DNA from 2 places in the Catenuloplanes indicus genome. Region 2 is predicted to be linked to the other one. Evidence: predicted binding sites of a transcription regulator. Region 2 holds the regulator's gene; the other holds the start of a gene.
The links. The regulator HspR, encoded in region 2, represses chaperone genes until heat shock. The targets are predictions, from matches to a motif close to TTGAGTNNNNNNNACTCAA.

Region 1: the regulator HspR is predicted to act here: its motif matches at 8,485-8,503, upstream of lon (endopeptidase La).

What each region holds. Positions count from the first base shown of each region.
Region 1 covers NZ_JAUSUZ010000001.1:3,371,549-3,381,879, reverse strand. Annotated here, with positions in the region: gene J2S42_RS15155 (FAD-dependent oxidoreductase) at 1-233, opposite strand, end outside; gene J2S42_RS15150 (molybdopterin oxidoreductase family protein) at 230-2,305, opposite strand; gene J2S42_RS15145 (nitrate/nitrite transporter) at 2,532-3,905, shown strand; gene J2S42_RS15140 (NAD(+)/NADH kinase) at 4,362-5,225, opposite strand; gene J2S42_RS15135 (hypothetical protein) at 5,240-6,055, opposite strand; gene lon (endopeptidase La) at 6,179-8,470, opposite strand; gene J2S42_RS15125 (PDDEXK family nuclease) at 8,598-9,407, shown strand; gene J2S42_RS15120 (restriction endonuclease) at 9,492-9,983, shown strand; gene J2S42_RS15115 (restriction endonuclease) at 10,065-10,331, shown strand, end outside.
Region 2 covers NZ_JAUSUZ010000001.1:5,035,411-5,045,741, reverse strand. Annotated here, with positions in the region: gene J2S42_RS22710 (cation:proton antiporter regulatory subunit) at 1-496, shown strand, start outside; gene J2S42_RS22705 (cation:proton antiporter) at 504-1,715, shown strand; gene J2S42_RS22700 (hypothetical protein) at 1,823-2,254, shown strand; gene J2S42_RS22695 (heat shock protein transcriptional repressor HspR) at 3,562-3,999, opposite strand; gene dnaJ (molecular chaperone DnaJ) at 4,014-5,204, opposite strand; gene grpE (nucleotide exchange factor GrpE) at 5,286-6,032, opposite strand; gene dnaK (molecular chaperone DnaK) at 6,076-7,947, opposite strand; gene J2S42_RS22675 (GTPase family protein) at 8,288-9,910, shown strand; gene J2S42_RS22670 (GTPase) at 9,907-10,331, shown strand, end outside.

The DNA.
Region 1 (10,331 bases), 1.7 Mb from region 2:
ATCCCGGTCACGGTGGCGCCGGGGCGTACGTCCACGCCGTGCCCGGCCGCCTCGGTGATCTCCACGTCCGCCTCGCCGACCTTGCCGGCCAGCAGGTTCGACAGCATGATCCGGTTGTAGGCGCGGTGCTGTTCCGCGCCCAGCACGGTGACCTTCACGTCCGCCTCGCGCGCCCGCAGCTCCGCGGCGAGGCGGGAACCGGCCATGCCGTACCCGACGATCGTGACTCTCATCCGAAGGCCCTTTCCACGCGGACCGCGCAGACCTTGAACTCCGGCATGCGGGAGGTCGGGTCGAGCGCGTCGTTGGTGAGCGAGTTCGCCCGGCCCGCACCGGCCCAGTGGAACGGCATGAACACCGTGTCCGCCCGGATCGCGTCGCTGAGCCGGGCCGGTGCCGTGACCTCGCCGCGTCGCGAGGTGACGGTCAGCGATTCCCCGTCCGCGACGCCGAGACGTGCGGCCAGGTCCGGGTGCAGCTCGACGAACGCGTGCGGCGCGGCCCTGCGCAGCGCGCCGACCCGCCGGGTCTGCGTGCCGGACTGGTACTGCGCCAGCACCCGCCCGGTGGTCAGGTAGAGCGGGTAGTCCGCGCACGGCTCCTCGGCCGCGGCCCGGTGCTCGACCGCGACCATCCGGGCCCGGCCGTCCGGCGTGCCGAAGCGCTCCGCGAACATCCGCGGTGTGTCCGGCCCGTCGGTGTCCGGGCACGGCCAGAAGACGCCGTCGTGCGCGTCGATCCGCTCCCAGGTGACACCGGCGTAGTCCGCGACGCCGCCCGCGCTGGCCCGGCGCAGCTCGCCGAAGACCTCGGCCGGGTCCGCCGGGAAGCCCCGCTCGGTGCCCAGCCGCGTCGCCAGGTCGTGCAGGATCTCCAGGTCGGTGCGGGCCTGACCGGGCGGGCGGCGGATCGCGTGCCGGCGCAGCACCCGGCCCTCCAGGTTCGTCATGGTGCCGTCCTCCTCGGCCCACATCGCGGTGGGCAGCACCACGTCCGCCAGCGCGGCCGTCTCGGACAGCAGGAAGTCCGCGACGACCAGGAACTCCAGGCTCCTGATCCGCTCGGTGACCCGGCCGGCGCGCGGCGCGGAGACCACCGGGTTCGACCCGAACAGCAGCATCGCCTTCGGCCCGGCCTCGGTGCCCAGCGCGTCCAGCAGCTCGTAGGCGGAGACGCCCGGACCGGGCAGCGACGCCGGGTCCACGCCCCAGACGCCGCCGACGTGCGCGCGGGCCGCCGGGTCGTCGATCTTGCGGTAGCCGGGGAGCTGGTCCGCCTTCTGCCCGTGCTCGCGACCGCCCTGCCCGTTGCCCTGCCCGGTCAGGCAGCCGTAGCCGGAACCGGGCCGGCCGGGCAGCCCGAGCGCGAGCGCCAGGTTGATGAACGCGGTGACCGTGTCCACGCCCTTCGCGTGCTGCTCGGCGCCGCGCGCGGTCAGGATGATCACGCGCTCGCCACCGGCCAGTGCCCGCGCGGTCCGTTCCAGATCAGCCACGGGTACGCCGGTCAGCCGCTCGACCCGGGCCGGCCAGTAGTTCGCCACGGTCCGGCGCACGTCGTCGAAGCCGGTGGTGCGCTCCGCCAGGTAGTCCTTGTCCAGCAGGCCCTCGGTGAGCGCGATGTGCAGCAGCGCGTTCGCGATCGCCAGGTCGGTGCCGGGGGTCGGCTGCAGGTGCAGCGTGGCCTGCTTCGCGGTCGGCGTGGCACGCGGGTCGACCACGATCAGCGTGCCGCCGCGCGCCTTCTGGTCGGCCAGCCAGCGGCCGAACGGCGGCATCGTCTCGGCCACGTTCGCGCCGACCAGCAGCAGCGTGTCCGCGCTGCCCACGTCCTCGAGCGGGAACGGCAGGCCGCGGTCGATGCCGAACGCGCGGATGCCGGCCGCGGCCGCGGACGACATGCAGAACCGGCCGTTGTAGTCGATGTTGCGGGTGCGCAGCGCGACGCGGGCGAACTTGCCGAGCGCATACGACTTCTCGTTGGTCAGCCCGCCTCCGCCGAACACGGCCACGGCGTTCTCGTCGTACCGCCGCTGGATGCTCTTGATCGTGGAAGCGACCAGCGTGAGCGCTTCGTCCCAGGTGGCCGGCTGGAGTTCGCCGTCTCGCCGGACGAGCGGCGTGCGCAGACGCTCGGGGTGGTCCAGGAGGTCGGCGGCGGTCCAGCCCTTCTGGCAGAGGCCGCCCCGGTTGGTGGGGAACTCGCGAGGCTCGACCGAGATGAGATCATCGGCGCGGCGCAGCGTCATGCCGCACTGCAGTGCGCAGTACGGACAGTGCGTTTCAACGCGGTCGCCATCGGTCATGTACGGAAGCGTCGCCACCCGGGATTTCCCGTCCGGGTCTCTCCCGTGTCGGTCGTGTCAACTGGCTCTCACCGCGGCCCCGACCCGATGGTGAACTCACTTCCGCAGGTCAGGCCCGGTTAGACCGACGTTGCAGGCCTGACTCACGACTCGAACTCCGGAGAAATCCCGGCTACCTACGTTTCGGTGTGTTGCTGATCCTTCACGGCTGAAACCGGAGTCGATCATGAGCACCGCGACGACGATTGCACCCACTGACACGATCGCCGCAGCGGCGCGGCGGCACGGACGCTGGATCGACGACTGGCGGCCGGAGGACCCGGACTTCTGGGCGAACGGCGGCGCGAAGATCGCCCGCCGGAACCTGATCTTCTCGATCTTCTCCGAGCACATCGGCTTCTCCATCTGGACGCTCTGGTCCGTGCTGGTCCTCTTCCTCGGTCCCGCCTACGGCATCGACCCGGCGCAGAAGTTCCTGCTCACCGCCGCACCGGCCGCGCTCGGCTCGGTGGTGCGGCTGCCCTACACGTTCGCGGTCGCCACGTTCGGCGGCCGGAACTGGACGATCATCAGCGCGCTGCTGCTGCTGATCCCGGCCGGGCTGGCCGCGTTCCTGATCCAGCCGGGCGTCTCGTACACCACGCTGTTGATCATCGCGTGCGTGGCCGGTGTCGGCGGCGGCAACTTCGCGTCCTCGATGGCGAACATCAACGCGTTCTACCCGCAGCGGCTCAAGGGCTGGGCGCTCGGCCTGAACGCGGGCGGCGGCAACCTCGGCGTGGCCGTGGTGCAGCTGGTCGGCCTCGCAGTGCTGGCCACGGCCGGTGCCGGACGGCCCGGCCTGATCGCCGGCATCTACATCCCGCTGATCGTGGTCGCCGCGGTCGCGTCCGCGCTCTACATGGACAACCTGACCGTGGCATCGAACGAGAAGGGCGCGCTGCGCGAGGTCAGCCGCGACCCGCACACCTGGATCATGTCGGTGCTCTACATCGGCACGTTCGGGTCGTTCATCGGCTTCGGGTTCGCGTTCGGCCAGGTGCTCCAGGTGCAGTTCAAGGACTCGTTCAGCACGCCGGTCGAGGCCGCGTACCTGACGTTCCTCGGCCCGCTGCTCGGCTCGCTGATCCGGCCGATCGGCGGCGCGCTCGCGGACCGGTTCGGCGGCGCGTTCGTGACCATGCTCAACTTCGCCGCGATGGGCGCCGGTGCGGCCGTCGTGCTGTACGCGTCGACCGCCCGCTCGCTGCCGCTCTACCTGGTCGGCTTCGTGCTGCTGTTCGTCTTCTCCGGCGTCGGGAACGGCTCCACGTACAAGATGATCCCGGCGATCTTCAAGGCGAAGAGCACGCTGAGCGACGCGCCCCCGGAGATCGCCGAGGCCCGCGCGCGCCGCCTCTCCGGCGCGCTGATCGGCATCGCTGGCGCGATCGGCGCGTTCGGCGGCGTGCTGGTCAACATCGCGTTCCGCCAGTCCTTCCTGACCACCGGCTCGGCCGAGGCGGCCTACCTCGCGTTCATCGCCTACTACGCGCTCTGCCTCGCCGTCACCTGGTTCGTCTACCTCCGCCCGTCCCCGAGCCGCCTCGCCGGCGTCTGACCACACACCCGGCCCGGGTGCCTCTCTCCCTGCGAAGGCGGCCCCGGGCCGGACCACATGCGCATTCTTGGTCTTCCCGCTTCCGGCGTGGTCACGTTCCGAGTGCTCCCGCGGGCAAACCTCGCCGGGCGGCAAGACTCCGCTGGCGGTAAGTATTGGTGGTGGGTCCCCGTGCTGGCCGGTCTGACTCGTCCGCTGGCTGACTTCGGGTCGGCGGTCAAAGTCGCCAGTTGACTGCCACAACGCATCGGTCAATGAGCCTTTCCGCTTTTGCGGCCGCTCCGCAGCGCCTGCGTGAAGGTCAACGCGTCGGGCCGCGAACGCCGTCGGCCGCGAACGCCGTCGGCCGCGAACGCCGTCGGGCCGCGAACGGCGTCGGGCCGCGAACGGCGTGCGGCAGGCGCGGCTCGAGACCACGGCGGAAGAGGGAAGATCCGCTGTTGGAGGGTTGGCTTCTCAGTCGACCTCGGCGGAGCCGTTGACGCGGAGTTTGCGGCGGGCGCGTTCGTAGAACGTGGTGCGGCCGAGGCGGACCACGTTGGCGGCGGCCCGGCGGGCGCTGACGCAGATCTGGTCGCCGGGCTTGAGACGGCCGGAGATGATGCCGTCCACCTCGAGCGCCAGCTCGCCGCTGCTCGGCAGCAGGTCGAGCACGACCTCCTCGTCCGCGGAGAGCACCAGCGCGCGGTTGAAGCTGGAGTGCGCGGACGACGGCACGACCAGGAAACCCTCGACGGTGGGGGAGACGATCGGGCCGCCGGCCGCGAAGCTGTACGCGGTGGAACCGGTCGACGTGGCCACGATGACCGCGTCCGCGGCGTACCGCACGAACGGCGCGCCCTGTACCGAGATCGCCACGCCGGCCATGCCCTCGCCGGGCACCCGGGCCAGCGCGATGTCGTTGAACGCGGTCACCTCGGAGCCGTCCGGCAGCAGCGTGCGGATCGCCATCCGGGACTCGACCGTGAAGTCGTGCCCGTCGATCCGGGACAGCGTCTCGGGCAGCTCGTCAACGTCGATCTCGGCGAGGAAGCCGAGCCGGCCCAGGTTCACGCCGAGCACCGGCGTGCTGCGCCCGGCGGACAGCCGCATGCTGCGCAGCATGGTGCCGTCGCCGCCGAGACTGACCAGCAGGTCGGACCGGTCGAGCAGCTCCACCTCGCCGGCCGGGACCGCGCTGCAGTCGATGCGCGCTATCTCGTCCGGCAGCCCCAGCACGGTCACACCGCGGGCGCGTGCCCACTCGACGATCGTGTCTATCGCGATTTTCGAGTCGCGTTGCGGGTGCAGCACCAACCCGACGGTGTGAACCATGCCCATGGCCACGATGGTATTTACTTCCGGACCGTCACGGCGTCGTAGGCCACGACCTCGTTGCGCGAGCCGGTCGCGGGCACGACGGCCTTCCACGTACCCGATGCGGTGGCTTTGATCGTGGCGCGGTAGGCGCCCTTGGCGTTCGTGGTCACGGTCGCCTTCCGGGTCCAGGCTGACGAGCCGTCCGCCTTGAACCAGATCTGCACCTTCGTGTTCGCCGCGGCCTTGCCGTCCGTGCTGAAGACGCCCTTCGCGGTGAGCGTCGCACCCTTCCGGGCCGGCTCCGGCGTGGCGTTCAGCGTCACGGACGCCGGGCGCTTGACCGTGTACGCGCCGTTCACCACGTTGGTGCGGTAGAACGTGAGGTCCGGGTCGTCCAGGCCGGTGCCGGTGACGTAGGCGCCGTACAGCTCCGTGCGGTACGTGCCGGCCGGGTCCGTGCCGCAGACCGGCAGGTCGCCCTCCCAGGTGGTGCCGCCGCTGTTGGTCAGGATCACGGCGTCGTAGATCGCGCCGTTGCGCCGGATGTCCACGCCGACCGCGGACGCGAACACGTTCTCCGTCGGCAGCGGACCACTGAGCGTGGCGGTGATGTGCGCGCGGTTCGCGCACTTCTCGGTGGACCTCAGCGTGAACGCGGTCTTGCTGAACTTGACCGACGTCACGCTGACGCTCGCCGGGTTCCAGTCCCAGGACGGCTCGTCGACGGTCTCCTGCGCGAAGACCACGCCGGCGGGCGCGGCCGCGGCCGGTGCGGCGATGCCGAGCGCGGGGGCGATGGCGACGGTGGCGGCCAGGACGGGGGTGAGCATCCGGCGGCGAAGGTTCTGCATGCGGTTTTCCCAGGGGTTCTCAGCGGGTCTGTCGCTGAGAATTAGGCGGGTGACCGGTTGCGGAACGGGTGCGGACACGGTGCGGCCCGGGTGCGTGAGAAAGCACCCGGGCCGCCCGTTCCGCTAAGCCGCGGCCGGCACGGCCTCCGCGGCCGCCGGTCGCAGCGCGATCTCCAGCACGTCGGCCACGTCGGCGAGCGCGTGAATGGTCAGCTGCTGGCGGATCTCCGCCGGCAGGTCGTCCAGATCCGGCTCGTTGCGCGCCGGGATGATCACCTCGGTGAGCCCGGCCCGGTGCGCGGCCAGCAGCTTCTGCTTGACGCCGCCGATCGGCAGCACCCGCCCGGCCAGCGTGACCTCACCGGTCATGCCCACCTCGGGACGTACCGGACGGCCGGACGCCAGCGACGCGAGCGCGGTGACCATGGTGATGCCCGCGCTCGGCCCGTCCTTCGGCACCGCACCGGCCGGTACGTGCAGGTGCAGGCGCCTGCCGTCGAGCGGCGCGGCCAGGTCGTGCGAGCGCAGGTAGGAGAGTGCGATCTGCGCGGACTCCTTCATCACGTCGCCGAGCTGGCCGGTGAGCGTCAGCCCGCCCTCGCCCGGCATCGCGGTGGCCTCGATGAACAGCACGTCGCCACCGGCACCGGTGACCGCGAGACCGGTGGCCACGCCCGGCACCGCCGTGCGCTCCGCCGACTCGAAGAAGAACCGCGGCCGGCCGAGGAACTCCGTGAGGTTGGTACCGGACACCGCGACCCGGTCGTTCCGGACCGCCACCTTGCGCAGCACCTTGGCCAGCGCGCGCTCCAGCTGCCGGACGCCGGCCTCCCGGGTGTACTCGACCGCGATCTTCGACAGTGCATCGTCCGTGATGGTGACGTCGTCGGTGGTCAGGCCCGCGCGGTCGAGCTGCCGCGGCCACAGGTGGTCGCGGGCGATCGACACCTTCTCGCTCTCGGTGTAGCCGTCCAGCGTGACCAGCTCCATCCGGTCCAGCAGCGGGCCGGGGATGGACTCCACCACGTTCGCGGTGGCGAGGAACAGCACGTCCGAGAGGTCCAGGTCGACCTCCAGGTAGTGATCCCGGAACGTGTGGTTCTGCGCCGGGTCCAGCACCTCCAGCAGCGCGGCGGCCGGGTCACCGGCGTACCCGGCGGAGATCTTGTCGATCTCGTCGAGCAGCACCACCGGGTTCATCGAACCGGCCTCGCGGATCGCGCGGACGATCCGGCCGGGCAGCGCGCCCACGTAGGTGCGCCGATGGCCGCGGATCTCCGCCTCGTCCCGGATGCCGCCGAGCGAGACGCGGACGAACTTCCGGCCGAGCGCGCGGGCGACGGACTCGCCCAGCGAGGTCTTGCCGACGCCGGGCGGGCCGGCCAGCGCGAGCACCGCGCCGGAGCCACGGCCGCCGACCACGTGCAGGCCGCGGGCCGCGCGCCGGTTCCGTACCGCCAGGTATTCGAGGATGCGGTCCTTGACGTCGTCCAGGCCCGCGTGGTCCGCGTCCAGGACGGCGCGCGCCTCGGTCAGGTCGGTGTTGTCCTCCGTCGTGACGTCCCACGGCATCTCCAGCACCGTGTCCAGCCAGGTGCGGATCCAGCCGGACTCCGGCGACGCGTCGCTGGCCCGCTCCAGGCGGCCCACCTCGCGCATCGCGGCCTCGCGGACCTTCTCCGGCAGGGTGGCCTCTTCCACCCGGTTCCGGTAGTCGCCCGCGCCCTCCGGCTCGTCCTCGCCCAGCTCCTTGCGGATGGCGGCGAGCTGCTGGCGGAGCAGGAAGTCGCGCTGAGTCTTCTCCAGTCCCTCGCGTACCTCGGAATTGATCTTCTCGCTGACCTCCTCCTCGGCCTGGTGCTCCTTGATCCAGGTGACCAGCAGCTCCAGCCTGGCGGTCAGGTCGGTCTCGTCGAGCAGCTTGCGCTTCTGCTCCACCGACATCCACGGCGAGTAGCCGGAGGAGTCGGCGATCTCGTGCAGGTCGGTCATCCGCTCGACCGCGTCGATCACCTGCCACGCGCCGCGCTTCTGTAGCTGCGCGCGGACCAGCGCCTTGTATTCCCGGGCCAGCTCCCGGGTCTTCCCGGTCGCGGGCGAATCCTCGATCTCGGTGGACTCCACCCAGAGCGCCGCGCCCGGGCCGGACACGCCGGAGCCGATGCGCGCGCGGTGCAGCCCGCGGATCACGGCCACCGGCTCGCCGCTCGGCAGCCGGCCGACCTGTTCGATCACGGCCACGGTGCCGACCGGGCCGTAGACGCCGTCGATCCGGGGAACGGCCAGCACCCGCTTGTCACCGCTGGTCCGGGCCGCGTCCACGGCGGCCTGGGTGGCGGAGTCGAGCTCCACCGGGGTAACCATGCGGGGGAGCAGTACGTCGTCGGTCAACGGCAGTACGGGAAGTGTGGCCATCGGACACCCCAATCTTGAGCCTGTCCGACTCAACCTCGCCCACCGTGTCCGTCTTCCCGTGAGTGACCCGCGACACGACGTCCGGCGGACCCCGTGTTTCCGGTCCGGGTCCCTACAGTGGTGGGTCATGAGCACCCCGTCACCGCTGCGCCCGGTCGCCACCGCGGAGGAGCAGCTCTTCGCGCGCGGCCGCTGGGTCGTCCAGCCTGACCGAAGGCTCAGCCAACTGGTCGCGCGCCGGCCCGAGGGCGTCAGCCCGAACCAGTGGAACACCGCGTTGCGCACCCGGTGCGACTTCGTCGCGCTCGACCCGGGCACCCGGCTGCCGGTGTTCGCGGCCGAGTTCGCCGACCCGGCCGGTACGGACGAGCGGCTGGACCGCATGCTGGCCACCGTGTGCGGCACGATCGGCCTGGAATGGCTGCGCGTGGTCTCGCCGATCCTCGGCGCCACGCAGGCGCGACGGGTCGTCGAGTACCTGCTGGACGCGCGCGCGTTCCGGGACGCCTCCGGCTCCGGTTTCCGGGACATCGTCGGCCGGCTCCCCGACGGCCGGGACGGCTTCGTCAACGATCTGAGCGCGCTGGCCCGCGCGGCCGCGGTGGACGCTTACGTCGGCCGCGACCTGGCCGACCCGATCATCCGCGGCCTGCACGTCACCGCGCCGGGCGGCGTCGCCGAGGGCTGGGCCTGGGTCGAGTTGCCCGAGGGCCGTCACCTGCTGGAACGCGTCCGGATCGTGCCGCACGGCTTCGACTGCGGCATCGCGCTCGATCGCCTCGCCGAGGACCTGGCCGCACTCGCCGTCGGCGAACGCCTCAAGCGGCTGGAGACCACGCCGCCGGTCTGGCTCAGCCGCGACGACCTGGTGCGGGCGTACGACCGCCTTCAGGCCCGGCACCCGGCGCTGAACTCACCGTTCTTCGTGCCGCTGTAGACCGCCGGGTTACGGGTCCGCCGTGTGGGCGTTGTCGCACAATCTGGGCGACGCTCACCCAAAGCCCGCTCATAGTTTCGCAGGGTGACCGTCTTCGACCTCTTTTCGTGCGTTTCACCGCTCCAGCGGTACGAATTGTCCATCACGCGGCTTCTCTCCAGCTTCGACGGCCACGCCGAGGTGGCGGTGAACGGACGGGTGCCGGGCGTGCTCAGCGGATCGCCGCGACAGGTCGATCTGCTGGTGCGTGGACGGGTGTTCGGCGCGGGCGTGACGGTGGCCGTGGAGTGCCGGCAGGCCCGTAGGGCTGCGGACGTGGGTGTGGTCGAGCGGTTCGTCGGCAAGCTGCTGGACGTGGACGCGGACCGGGGCGTGCTCTACTCGCGATCCGGCTTCACCCGGTGTGCCCGTGCGCGGGCCGCGGCGGCGCGCTGGCCCGCGGTGATGGCGGTGTCGCTGGGCGGCGGGCCGCGGATCCCGCGGCCACGGCGCGAGGTGGACCCGCTGCCGCCGCACGGCGTGGACGAGATCACCGAGGCGGACTTCGCGCTGTTCCTGTGGCGCTGCGCCGACTGATGACAACATTCTCCGAAATTATCGACAAAGACGCACAATTTGGGCGATGAGCCCACCCGCTCCACCCGTACGCTCAAAGTTGTGTACCCAGCGGATGCGGAACTGCCGCCGGACCCCGACGAAGAGCCCGACTCGCTCCGTCGCCTGACGCTCTTCGACGCCTCGATCAGCCGGCTGCTCGGTGGCTTCGAGCCACCCGTCGAGGTCGGATACAACCGTCGCGTGGAGGGCCGGCTCAGCCGGTCGTTACGCCGCGTCGACGTCCTGGTGCGGGGCCCCGTGCTGGGTGTACGGGTGACCGCCGCGATCGAGTGCGTGCAGCGGCGGCGCCGGCCGGTGGACGTCGGC
Region 2 (10,331 bases):
AGTAAGGGTCGAACAGACAGCTCTCCCCGGCATAGGCGTGCGTCATGACCTGGTCATGGCGTCCGGCCGCCGGATCGGCGTGGTCTCCCACCGCAGCGGCCGTCGCGACCTGGTGCTCTACGACCAGGACGATCCGGACGCCTGCATCGCCTCGCTCCCGCTCACCGACGACGAGGCCGAGGCGCTGGCCGACCTGCTGGGCGCCTCGCTCATGCTGGGTCAGCTCGCCGGTCTCCGCTCGCAGGCCGCGGGGCTGCTCACCGAGCAGATCTCCATCCCGGCCGGCTCGCCCTGGGCACACCGCCGGCTCGGCGACACCCGGGCCCGCACCCGCACCGGCGCGTCGATCGTCGCCGTCCTCCGCGACCGCGAGGTGATCGCCTCCCCCGTGCCGTCGTTCGCCTTCCAGACCGGTGATGTCGTGGTCGTCGTCGGCACCCGGGAAGGGCTCGACGGCGTCGCGGCCATCCTGGCCGAGACGGAGCCGGACGGCTGAGCCGCGTATGCACGACCTCTCCATACTCCTCATAGAGCTCGGCACGGTCCTCCTCGGTCTCAGCCTGCTCGGCCGGATCGGGCGGCGGGTCGGGCTGTCCCCGATCCCGCTCTACCTGATCGCCGGCCTGGCGTTCGGCGAGGGCGGCCTGCTGCCGCTCTCCGCCAGCGAGGAGTTCATCGAGGTCGGCGCCGAAATGGGCGTCATCCTGCTGCTGGTCATGCTCGGCCTGGAGTACTCGGCCGGTGAGCTGGTCAGCAACCTGCGTTCGTCCGCACCGGCCGGCCTGATCGACGCGGTGCTCAACGCGCTGCCCGGCGCCGCGTTCGCGCTGCTGATGGGCTGGGACTGGGTGGCCGCGCTGGTGCTGGCCGGCATCACCTGGGTCTCCTCGTCCGGCGTGATCGCGAAGGTGCTCAGCGACCTGGGCCGGCTCGGTAACCGCGAGACGCCGGTGGTCCTCTCCGTACTCGTGATCGAGGACCTGGCGATGGCGCTCTACCTGCCGCTCCTCACCGCGGTGCTGGCCGGTGTGTCGCTGGCCGCGGGCGCCACGTCGCTGGTGATCGCGGTCGCGACCGTGGTGGTCGTGCTGCTGGTGGCGATCCGGTTCGGCAACGCGATCTCCGCGTTCATCGCCGCGGACGACGCGGAGGCGCTGCTGCTCGGCGTGCTCGGCGTGACGCTGCTGGTCTCCGGCCTGGCGGACAAGCTCCAGGTGTCCGCCGCGGTCGGCGCGTTCCTGGTCGGCATCGCGCTCTCCGGCCCGGTCGCGCACCACGCGGTGGAATTGCTGACGCCGCTGCGCGACCTGTTCGCCGCGGTCTTCTTCGTGTTCTTCGGGCTGTCCACCCACCCGGCCGAGATCCCGCACGTGCTGCTGCCCGCGCTGGCGCTGGCCGCGCTGACCATGAGCACGAAGGTGCTGACCGGCTACCTCGGCGCGAAACGGGCCGGGATCGCGCTGCCCGGCCGGTTCCGCGCCGGGCTCGCGCTGATGCCGCGCGGCGAGTTCTCCATCGTCATCGCCGGGCTGGCGGTGGCGGCCGGCGTGGAACCGCAGCTGGCGTCGCTGGCCACCGCCTACGTGCTGATCACGGTGATCACCGGCCCGATGCTGGCCCGCATCCCGGACACCGAGTGGTTCAAGGCCATGCTGCGCCGGCGGACCGCCACGGTGCCGGCGCACCCGATACCGCAGACCGACACCAGCCTCTGACGCAATTCCCGGAAATGGCACGCCGCCCGGGTTCCGGTCGGCGGTAGCGGCGAGTTACCGTGTCGCCGCAATGAGCTTTGGGTGTGACCACGGACTGGAGTCGCATGGTGAGCGTGCAACAGTCGAGCTTCCACGGTTTCGCGAACCCGGTCGATCCCAGCGCCGCCGAGCTCCGCGCATGGGCCTACCAGCCCGACTCGGTGCCGCTGGAGTCGATGCCCGCGGACTGGGATCTCCTCGTGTCCGGCGACCGGCTGGTCGGCACCCTCTTCGAGCTGGCCATGGACCGCACCTGCCCGGCCCGCCGCTTCGCGCTGCACTGCCTGTACATCTACGCGGCCGACGGCATCCGGACAAAATTTCGCGCCCACCCGAAACGGCGGCTGCGGAAACTGGTCGAGACCGCGGAGGACGACGGCGACGAGCTGATGGCAATCTGGGCCCACAACGCCCGGGTCCTGCTGGCTCGCCCGGAACTGTTCGACTACCACGACTGGTGCGAGGGCGGCCTGGTCCGCCAGTCCCGCCGACTCGGCTGAGCGTTCCGGCCGCTCAATGTTGTTGGCCCGGGCGGGGAGCCCCCGTGGATCCCCGCCCGAACCGGCGCCGCGAGCCGTCATGACAGGCCGATCGGCCTCGCGACCCGTCGTCGCGCACCCTGGGTGACCATAACCGGCTCACCGCCCAGCTCGGGCAAAAATCCGACATTTCGCCTTTAGGGCTGCATCTCATCCCCGAGGCGCTCCCCTCCCGGCCTCGACGTCACAACCACGAAGATCCAAACCCAGAGAGCGATCTTCCCGCTTCCGGCGTGGTGCCGCCCGCATGCTCCCGCGGGCACCGGTCGTCGCTGGCGCTCCTCCCTGCCGGTCCCGCCGCGGCCGGCCAAAGACCCAACCCCCACCACGCCGAGTCTGCACGCGGCCGTCCTGTCACCCGCAACTGCCGCACGACACCAAGCCGCGCTATATCGACGTTTCGCATGACGACGCACGGCTGGTCAGGCTCGCCACCGGCACGAGCCGAGATCCTTCCAGTCCGTGTTGCTGTTTCAGGCGGGCGGAAACAGCAACACGGACTGGAAAGATCTTCGATCCCAGACTGCGGAAGATTTGATCCCAGACGCCGGACGGGAACCCCGCCTCAACCCGCCATTGCCAGACAACCCGGCAGCGGGTCACGCACATTGATGACGCGCGCCACGCGGCCTATGGCGTGGCACCGCAGGCCTGATCCGCACAATGGCGGGACATTGCGACGCAGCAAGGGTTCCGTGCGGCACGGCGCGAGAGGCACGCCGCAAGACGACGGGGCGAGAGGCGCGGCGCGCAAGGCCCGGCGCGGCACAAGAAACGCGGTGTGGCGCGAGAAACGCAGCGCGGCACGGCGCCCAAAGCTCGACACGGCGCGACAAGCACGGCGCGACGTCAGCAGCGCGGCACGGCACGAGAAGCGCGGCGCGGCGCGAGAAGCGCGGCGCGGCGCGGCGCGGCACGGCACGAGAAGCGCGGCGCGGCACGAGAAGCGCGGCGCGGCACGAGAAGCGCGGCACGGCGCGAGAAGCGCGGCGCGGCGCGAGAAGCGCGGCGCGGCGCGAGAAGCGCGGCGCGGCGCGAGAAGCGCGGCGCGGCGCGAGAAGCGCGGCCCGAGAAGTGGGGGCGGGACTGTGGTGTTGCGGGGGTGTGGGGTTGTTTGGGGGTGTGCGGGAACGGCTCCGGTGCCGGGCGGGAAGCGGAGCCAGCGGAGTCTTGCCGGCCGGCGAGGTTGGCCCGCGGGAGCATGCGGGCCGAACCACGCCGGAAGCGGGAAGATCAGAAATTTGATCTTCGTAAAGCTCGCCGAAGTGCTACTGCGGCCGTTCCCGCGGGCGCCAGACCACCAGTGCGGTGGAACGCTGGCTTGTCGGGACCAGGTCGCGGCGGGGGTAGGCGGCCATCGCCTCGAGTTCGGCGATGCGGCGGTAGGCCGCGGCCAGTTCCTCCTGGAGCTCGAGTATCTGTTCCTGGAGGTCGCCGGCGAGGTGTTCCAGGCCGATGATGCGCTTGATGCCGGCCAGGTTGACGCCTTCCTCCTGGCTGAGGCGCTGCACCTCGCGGAGCAGCGCCACGTCGCGGGCGCTGTATCGGCGACCGCCGCCGGCGGCCCGGCCGGCCTGCACGAGACCCAGCCGGTCGTACTGGCGGAGGGTCTGGGGGTGCATGCCGGCCATCTGGGCAGCCACGGAGATGATCAAGACCTTGGCGTCCGAGACTCCCTCGATCGCGATGCGGATGCGCGCGTCCACGGTGTCACCTCGTCCTATCCAGCTCTGCGTACCCGTGCCTCGAGGTGTTCCCGGGATGCGGCCGGCGTGCGTTCGGCGAACGTGCGCAGCGCGTCCCGGGCCTCGGGTGAGACGTCCTTCGGCACCTGAACCTCGAGCGTGACGAGCAGGTCGCCGGCCTCGCCGTCCCGCTTGGGCACGCCCTTGCCGCGGGCGCGCAGCACCCGGCCGCTCGGCGTACCCGGCGGGACCCTGAGCGTCACCGCGCCGTCCATCGTGGGTACGCGCAGGTCGGTGCCGAGCACCGCCTCCGCGAACGTGATCGGCACGGTCAGCGTCAGGTTGTCGCCGCTACGCGCGAAGAGCTCGTCGCGGCGCACCTTGACCAGCACGTAGAGATCGCCGGGCGATCCGCCGCGCTCACCGGGCTCACCGCGGCCGGACAGCCGGATCCGCTGCCCGTCCGCGACGCCGGCCGGCAGCCGGACGTTCATCGTGCGGGTCTTCGTCACTCCGCCGGTGCCGTGGCACTCCGGGCACTTCTCGTCCACGATCGTGCCGACGCCCTGGCAGTCCTTGCAGGGCTCGGAGAAGCTGAACGAGCCCTGGTTGCGCTGCACCAGGCCGGAACCGCGGCAGGTCGGGCAGGTCCGTGGCTGGGTGCCGGGCCTCGCGCCGTTGCCGTGGCAGACGTCGCAGACGCCGGGCGCGCGCAGCGTGATCGGCAGGGTGGTGCCGCGCACCGCGGCACCGAAGTCGATGGTCACCTCGGTCTCGACGTCCCGGCCGCGGGACGGGCCCTGCCGGCCGCCACCCCCGCCGGAGAATATCGATCCGAAGAGGTCGGAGAAGCCGGCGCCGCCGAAGCGCCGGTCGCCCGCGGTCGCACCGCCGGTGTTCACGCCGCCGAAAAGGTCGGAGACGTCGAACGGGAACGCGCCGCCGCCCGGGCCGCCACCGGCGCGGGCGTTGCGCCGGAACGCGCCCGAGCCGAAGAGCGCGCGCATCTCGTCGTACTCCTTGCGCTTCCGCTCGTCGGACAGCACGTCGTACGCCTCGGATACCGACTTGAAGCGCTCCTCCGCCTCGCTGTTGCCCGGGTTGTGGTCCGGGTGCAGCTCGCGGGCGAGTTTGCGGTACGACTTCTTGACGTCGTCCTGGGAGGCGGACTTCGGCACGCCGAGAACGGAGTAGAAGTCCTTTTCCAGCCAGTCCTTGGAACTCACCAATCCACCTCCTTCGCTGGCTCATCGCCTGGATGACCGGCGAGGTGGCCCGATGCACGGGCCACCTCGCCGGTCGGGAGCTCACTCCGGGTCTGCGACCGCCACCATCGCGGGTCGCAGCAGCCGGTCGCCGAGCGAGTAGCCGCGCCGCATCACGTCGATGCAGGTCGTCTCCGTCACCTCGGCGGAGGTGAGGTGCGCCACCGCCTCGTGCCGGTTCGGGTCGAACGGGTCGCCCTTCTCACCGAACGCGACCAGCCCGAACTTGCCGAGCGCGGCCTGGAGCTGCTCGGCCACGCTGGCGAACGGGCCGACCAGGTCGCCGTGCTCGCGCGCCCGGTCCAGGTCGTCCAGCACCGGCAGCAGCGCGGACAGCACCGAACCGGTGGCCTGCTCGCTCGCCGCGGCACGGTCGCGTTCGACCCGCTTGCGGTAGTTCGCGTACTCCGCCGTGACCCGCTGGAGGTCGCGGGTGCGGTCCTCCACCTCGGTCCGCAGCGCTTCCAGCTCAGCGGAGAGGGGAGGCGTCTTCGCGGCGTGCTTACCCACCCGCTCCACCTTCTCCTCGTTCGACTCGGGCTTCTCCTCGGTCGGAGGCGCCTCCGCGGTGTCCTTCGCGTCCGTGGCGGACTCGGCGTCGAGCACCTCGTCCGGCTCCACGACCTCGGGCTCCTCGGACTTCTCCGGCTTCTTCGCACCGGGTTTGGCGACGGAAGGGTCGATCTTCCGCCGGTCCCTTATGACGACCCGCTCGGTGCCCTCTCCGGAACGCTCGCGCTCCGGAGAGGATCCGGCCGTGTCGTCCGGCTTCTGCTGCTCGTCGGTCATGCCTTCACCTCACCTCGCACACGTCCCACGGTGAACCGTCGGGTCACTTCTTGTTGTCCTCGTCGACGATCTCGGCGTCCACGACGTCGTCCGCCGCGTTCCGCGCACCGCCCGGCGCGGCACCGGCCGCACCCGCTCCCGCGCCGGCACCCGCGGCGCCCTCGGCACCGGCCTGCTCGGACTGCTGCTGGTAGAGCAGCGAACCGGCCTGCTGGGAGACGGTCGCCAGCTTCTCGTGCGCCGTCTTGATCGCCTCGATGTCGGTGCCGCCCAGCGCGCCGCGCAGCTCGCCCAGCGCTTCGCCGATCTGGTCCCGGGACTCGGCCGGCAGCTTGTCGCCGCTCTCCGCCAGGAACTTCTCGGTCTGCCACTGGAGCTGCTCGGCCACGTTGCGGGCCTCGGCGTCGTCCCGGCGGCGCTTGTCCTCGTCCGCGTGGTCCTGCGCCTCGCGCATCATCCGCTCGATGTCGTCCTTCGGCAGCGCGGAGCCACCGGTGATCGTCATCGACTGCTCCTTGCCGGTGCCCAGGTCCTTCGCGTTGACGTGGACGATGCCGTTCGCGTCGATGTCGAAGGTGACCTCGATCTGCGGCACGTTGCGCGGCGCCGGCGGGAGGCCGGTCAGCTCGAACGTGCCGAGCTTCTTGTTGTAAGCCGCGATGTCCCGCTCGCCCTGGAAGACCTGGATCAGCACGGACGGCTGGTTGTCGTCGGCCGTGGTGAAGACCTCGGAGCGCTTGGTCGGGATGGTGGTGTTGCGCTCGATCAGCTTGGTGAAGATGCCACCCTTGGTCTCGATGCCCAGCGACAGCGGGGTCACGTCGAGCAGCAGGACGTCCTTGACCTCGCCCTTGAGCACACCGGCCTGGAGCGCGGCGCCGACGGCCACGACCTCGTCCGGGTTGACGCCCTTGTTCGGGTCACGGCCGGTGAGCTGCTTGACCAGGTCGGTCACGGCCGGCATACGCGTCGAGCCGCCGACCAGGATGACGTGGTCCACGTCGGAGACCCGGACGCCCGCGTCCTTGATCGCCTGCTCGAACGGGCCCTTGCAGCGGTCCAGCAGGTCCTGCGTCATGCGCTGGAACTCGGCGCGGCTGAGCGTCATGTCCATGTGCAGCGGACCCGACGGGCCGGCCGTGATGTACGGCAGGTTGATGCTGGTGGTGGTGGCGGCGGACAGCTCGATCTTCGCCTTCTCCGCGGCCTCCTTGAGGCGCTGGAGGGCCATCTTGTCCTGGCCGAGGTCGATGCCGTGCTCACCGCGGAACGTCTTGACCAGGTGGTCGATGACCCGCTGGTCCCAGTCGTCGCCGCCCAGGTGGTTGTCGCCGGAGGTCGACTTGACCTCGATGACGCCCTCGCCCAGCTCCAGCAGCGAGACGTCGAACGTGCCGCCGCCGAGGTCGAAGACCAGGACGGTCTGCTCCTTGGTGCCCTTGTCCAGCCCGTAGGCGAGCGCGGCCGCGGTCGGCTCGTTGACGATGCGCAGGACGTTGAAGCCCGCGATCTCGCCGGCCTCCTTGGTGGCGGTCCGCTGGGCGTCGTTGAAGTACGCCGGGACGGTGATCACCGCGTCGGTGACCTGCTCGCCGAGGTACGCCTCGGCGTCGCGCTTGATCTTCATGAGCACCCGCGCGGAGATCTCCTGCGGGCTGTACTTCTTCCCGTCGATGTCGATCGACCAGGTCGAACCGATCTCGCGCTTGACCGAGCGGATGGTCCGGTCCGGGTTGGTCACGGCCTGCCGCTTGGCGACCTCGCCGACCAGCACCTCGCCGTTACGGGCGAAGGCCACGATCGAGGGAGTGGTGCGCGACCCCTCCGCGTTGGCGATCACGGTCGGCTCGCCGCCTTCGAGAACGCTCACGCAGGAGTTCGTCGTGCCCAGGTCGATGCCGACCGCACGTGCCATGTTTCTTCCTCACTTCACTTCTCGAACCGCGGCGCCTGACGGCACCGAGGGCTTCCACCGATCCGAAGTTGAGTGGACCGGACTCAATACTGCCACGATCACCAAAACCGTCAAGTGGAGAGTTGAGCGCGTCACGCGCAAGTTTATCCGCTGTAACTGAGGGGTACCTCGAAACCCACCGATCGGGCACCCTTATTACTCTGGCCGGGCGCTCGCGGGGAGCGTGACCGTGTCTCCGGGGAGAACTGTGCAGACTCGCGGTGAGCTCACCCCCGCCTCGCTGGCCGAGGCGCTCGACCACCTGCGCTCGGTGGTCGCCGCCACGTCGTATCCGTTGGTCATGCCGTCCGCGGCGGACGCCACGGAGGCCGGTGCGGCACTCGTCACACAACTGGACGACTATCTGATCCCACGGCTCGCCCGGCTGGACGCACCGCTGCTCGCGGTGGTCGGCGGTTCCACCGGCGCGGGCAAGTCCACGCTTGTCAACAGCCTGGTCGCGGCGAAGGTGAGCGCGTCCGGCGTGCTCCGCCCGACCACCCGGGCGCCGCTGCTGGCCGCGAACCCGGCCGACCTGGAGTGGTTCCGGCGCGGCGAGCTGCTGCCCGGCCTGACCCGGGCCGATGAGCCGAGCACCGACCCGAAGAGCCTGCAGCTGGTCGGCGTGCCCACGCTCGCGCCCGGGCTGGCGCTGCTGGACGCGCCGGACATCGACTCCGTGGTGGACGCCAACCGCGCGCTCGCCGGGCAGCTGCTCGCGGCCGCGGACCTGTGGATCTTCGTGACCACCGCCGCGCGGTACGCGGACGCGGTCCCCTGGGGGCTGCTGCGCACCGCCCGGCAGCGCGGCACCGTGATCGCGATGGTGCTGGACCGGGTCGCGCCGGAGGCGGCCGAGGAGGTCGCGGCTCACCTCGCGGAGATGCTGCGGGACAACGGGCTGGGCGCCGCGCCGCTGTTCATCGTGCCGGAGACCCGGCTGGCCGCGGACGGGCTACTGCCACCGGCCGCGCTCGGCGACCTCAGTGCCTGGATCGGCTACCTGGCCGCGGACGCGGAGACCCGGGCCGACGTGGTCCGCCGCACACTGGACGGCGCGCTGGCCGCGCTCGCGCCCACCACCGCGTCGCTGGCCGACGCGGCCGAGGAGCAGAACAAGGCCGCGGAGACGCTCACCGACCGGGTGACGAACGCGTACCGGAACGCGAACCGCGCGGTCGCGCACGGCGTCGAGGACGGCCGGCTGCTCCGCGGCGAGGTGCTGGCCCGCTGGCAGGAGTTCGTCGGCACCGGTGAGCTGATGCGCACGCTGGAGGCGCAGATCGGCCGGCTGCGGGACCGGATCGTGTCCACGCTGACCGGTCGTCCCGCGCCCGGGCACGCGCTCCGGTCGGCGATCGAGGGCAACCTGGTCACGCTGATCCGCGGCGCGGCGGACGAGGCCGCCGAGGCGGCGTACACCGGCTGGCAGGCGCACCCGGCCGGGGCTGCGCTGCTGTCCCCGCCGCTCGGCCGGGCCGGTCCCGACCTGCCGGAACGCGCGGAGCGGCTGATCCGGGACTGGCAACGGCACGTGCTGGAGATGGTCCGTGCGGAGGCCGGTGACAAGCGGGCGCTCGCGCGCGGCACCGCGTACGCGGTGAACGCCACCGGCCTGCTGGTGATGGTCGTGGTGTTCGCGTCCACCGCATTCATCCCGACCGGCGCGGAGGTCGCGGTCGCCGGCGGCACCACGGTCGCGGCGCAGAAGGTACTGGAGGCGATCTTCGGCGACCAGGCGATCCGCAGCCTCGCCGCGAAGGCCCGCGCCGACCTGCTGGACCGTGTCGCCGCGCTGCTGGATGAGGAGGCCGCGCGCTTCACCGCGCTGGTCGTGACGGTCCCGGACGCGGCCGGCCGGCTGCGCGGCGCCGCGCTCGACGTCGAGGCGGCCCGGGCCGACGCCGCGCTGGTGACCCGATGAGCGGCGGCCTGGTCTCCCGGATGCGGGACGCGCTCGCGCCGTCCCGCACGCTGGACGCGGACAGCCTGCTGCGCCGCGTCGACTCGCTGCGCCGGTTCCTCCGCGCGGTCGACGGCGTGCTGCCGCCGGACCGGCTGACCGGCGCGCACACCGTGGTGGAGCGCGCCGACGCCCGGCTGGCGCTGTCCCGCGAGCACACCGTGGTCGCGCTGGCCGGCAGCACCGGCAGCGGCAAGTCCAGCCTGTTCAACGCGCTCGCCGGGCTCCCGCTCTCCCAGGTGGGCATGCGCCGGCCGACCACCGGTGCCGCGCACGCCTGCGTCTGGGGCTCGCTGGAGGGCGCGAACGCGCTGCTCGACTGGGTGGGCGTGCTACCCCGGCACCGGTTCGTCCGGGAGAGCGCGCTGGACGGCGAGGACCA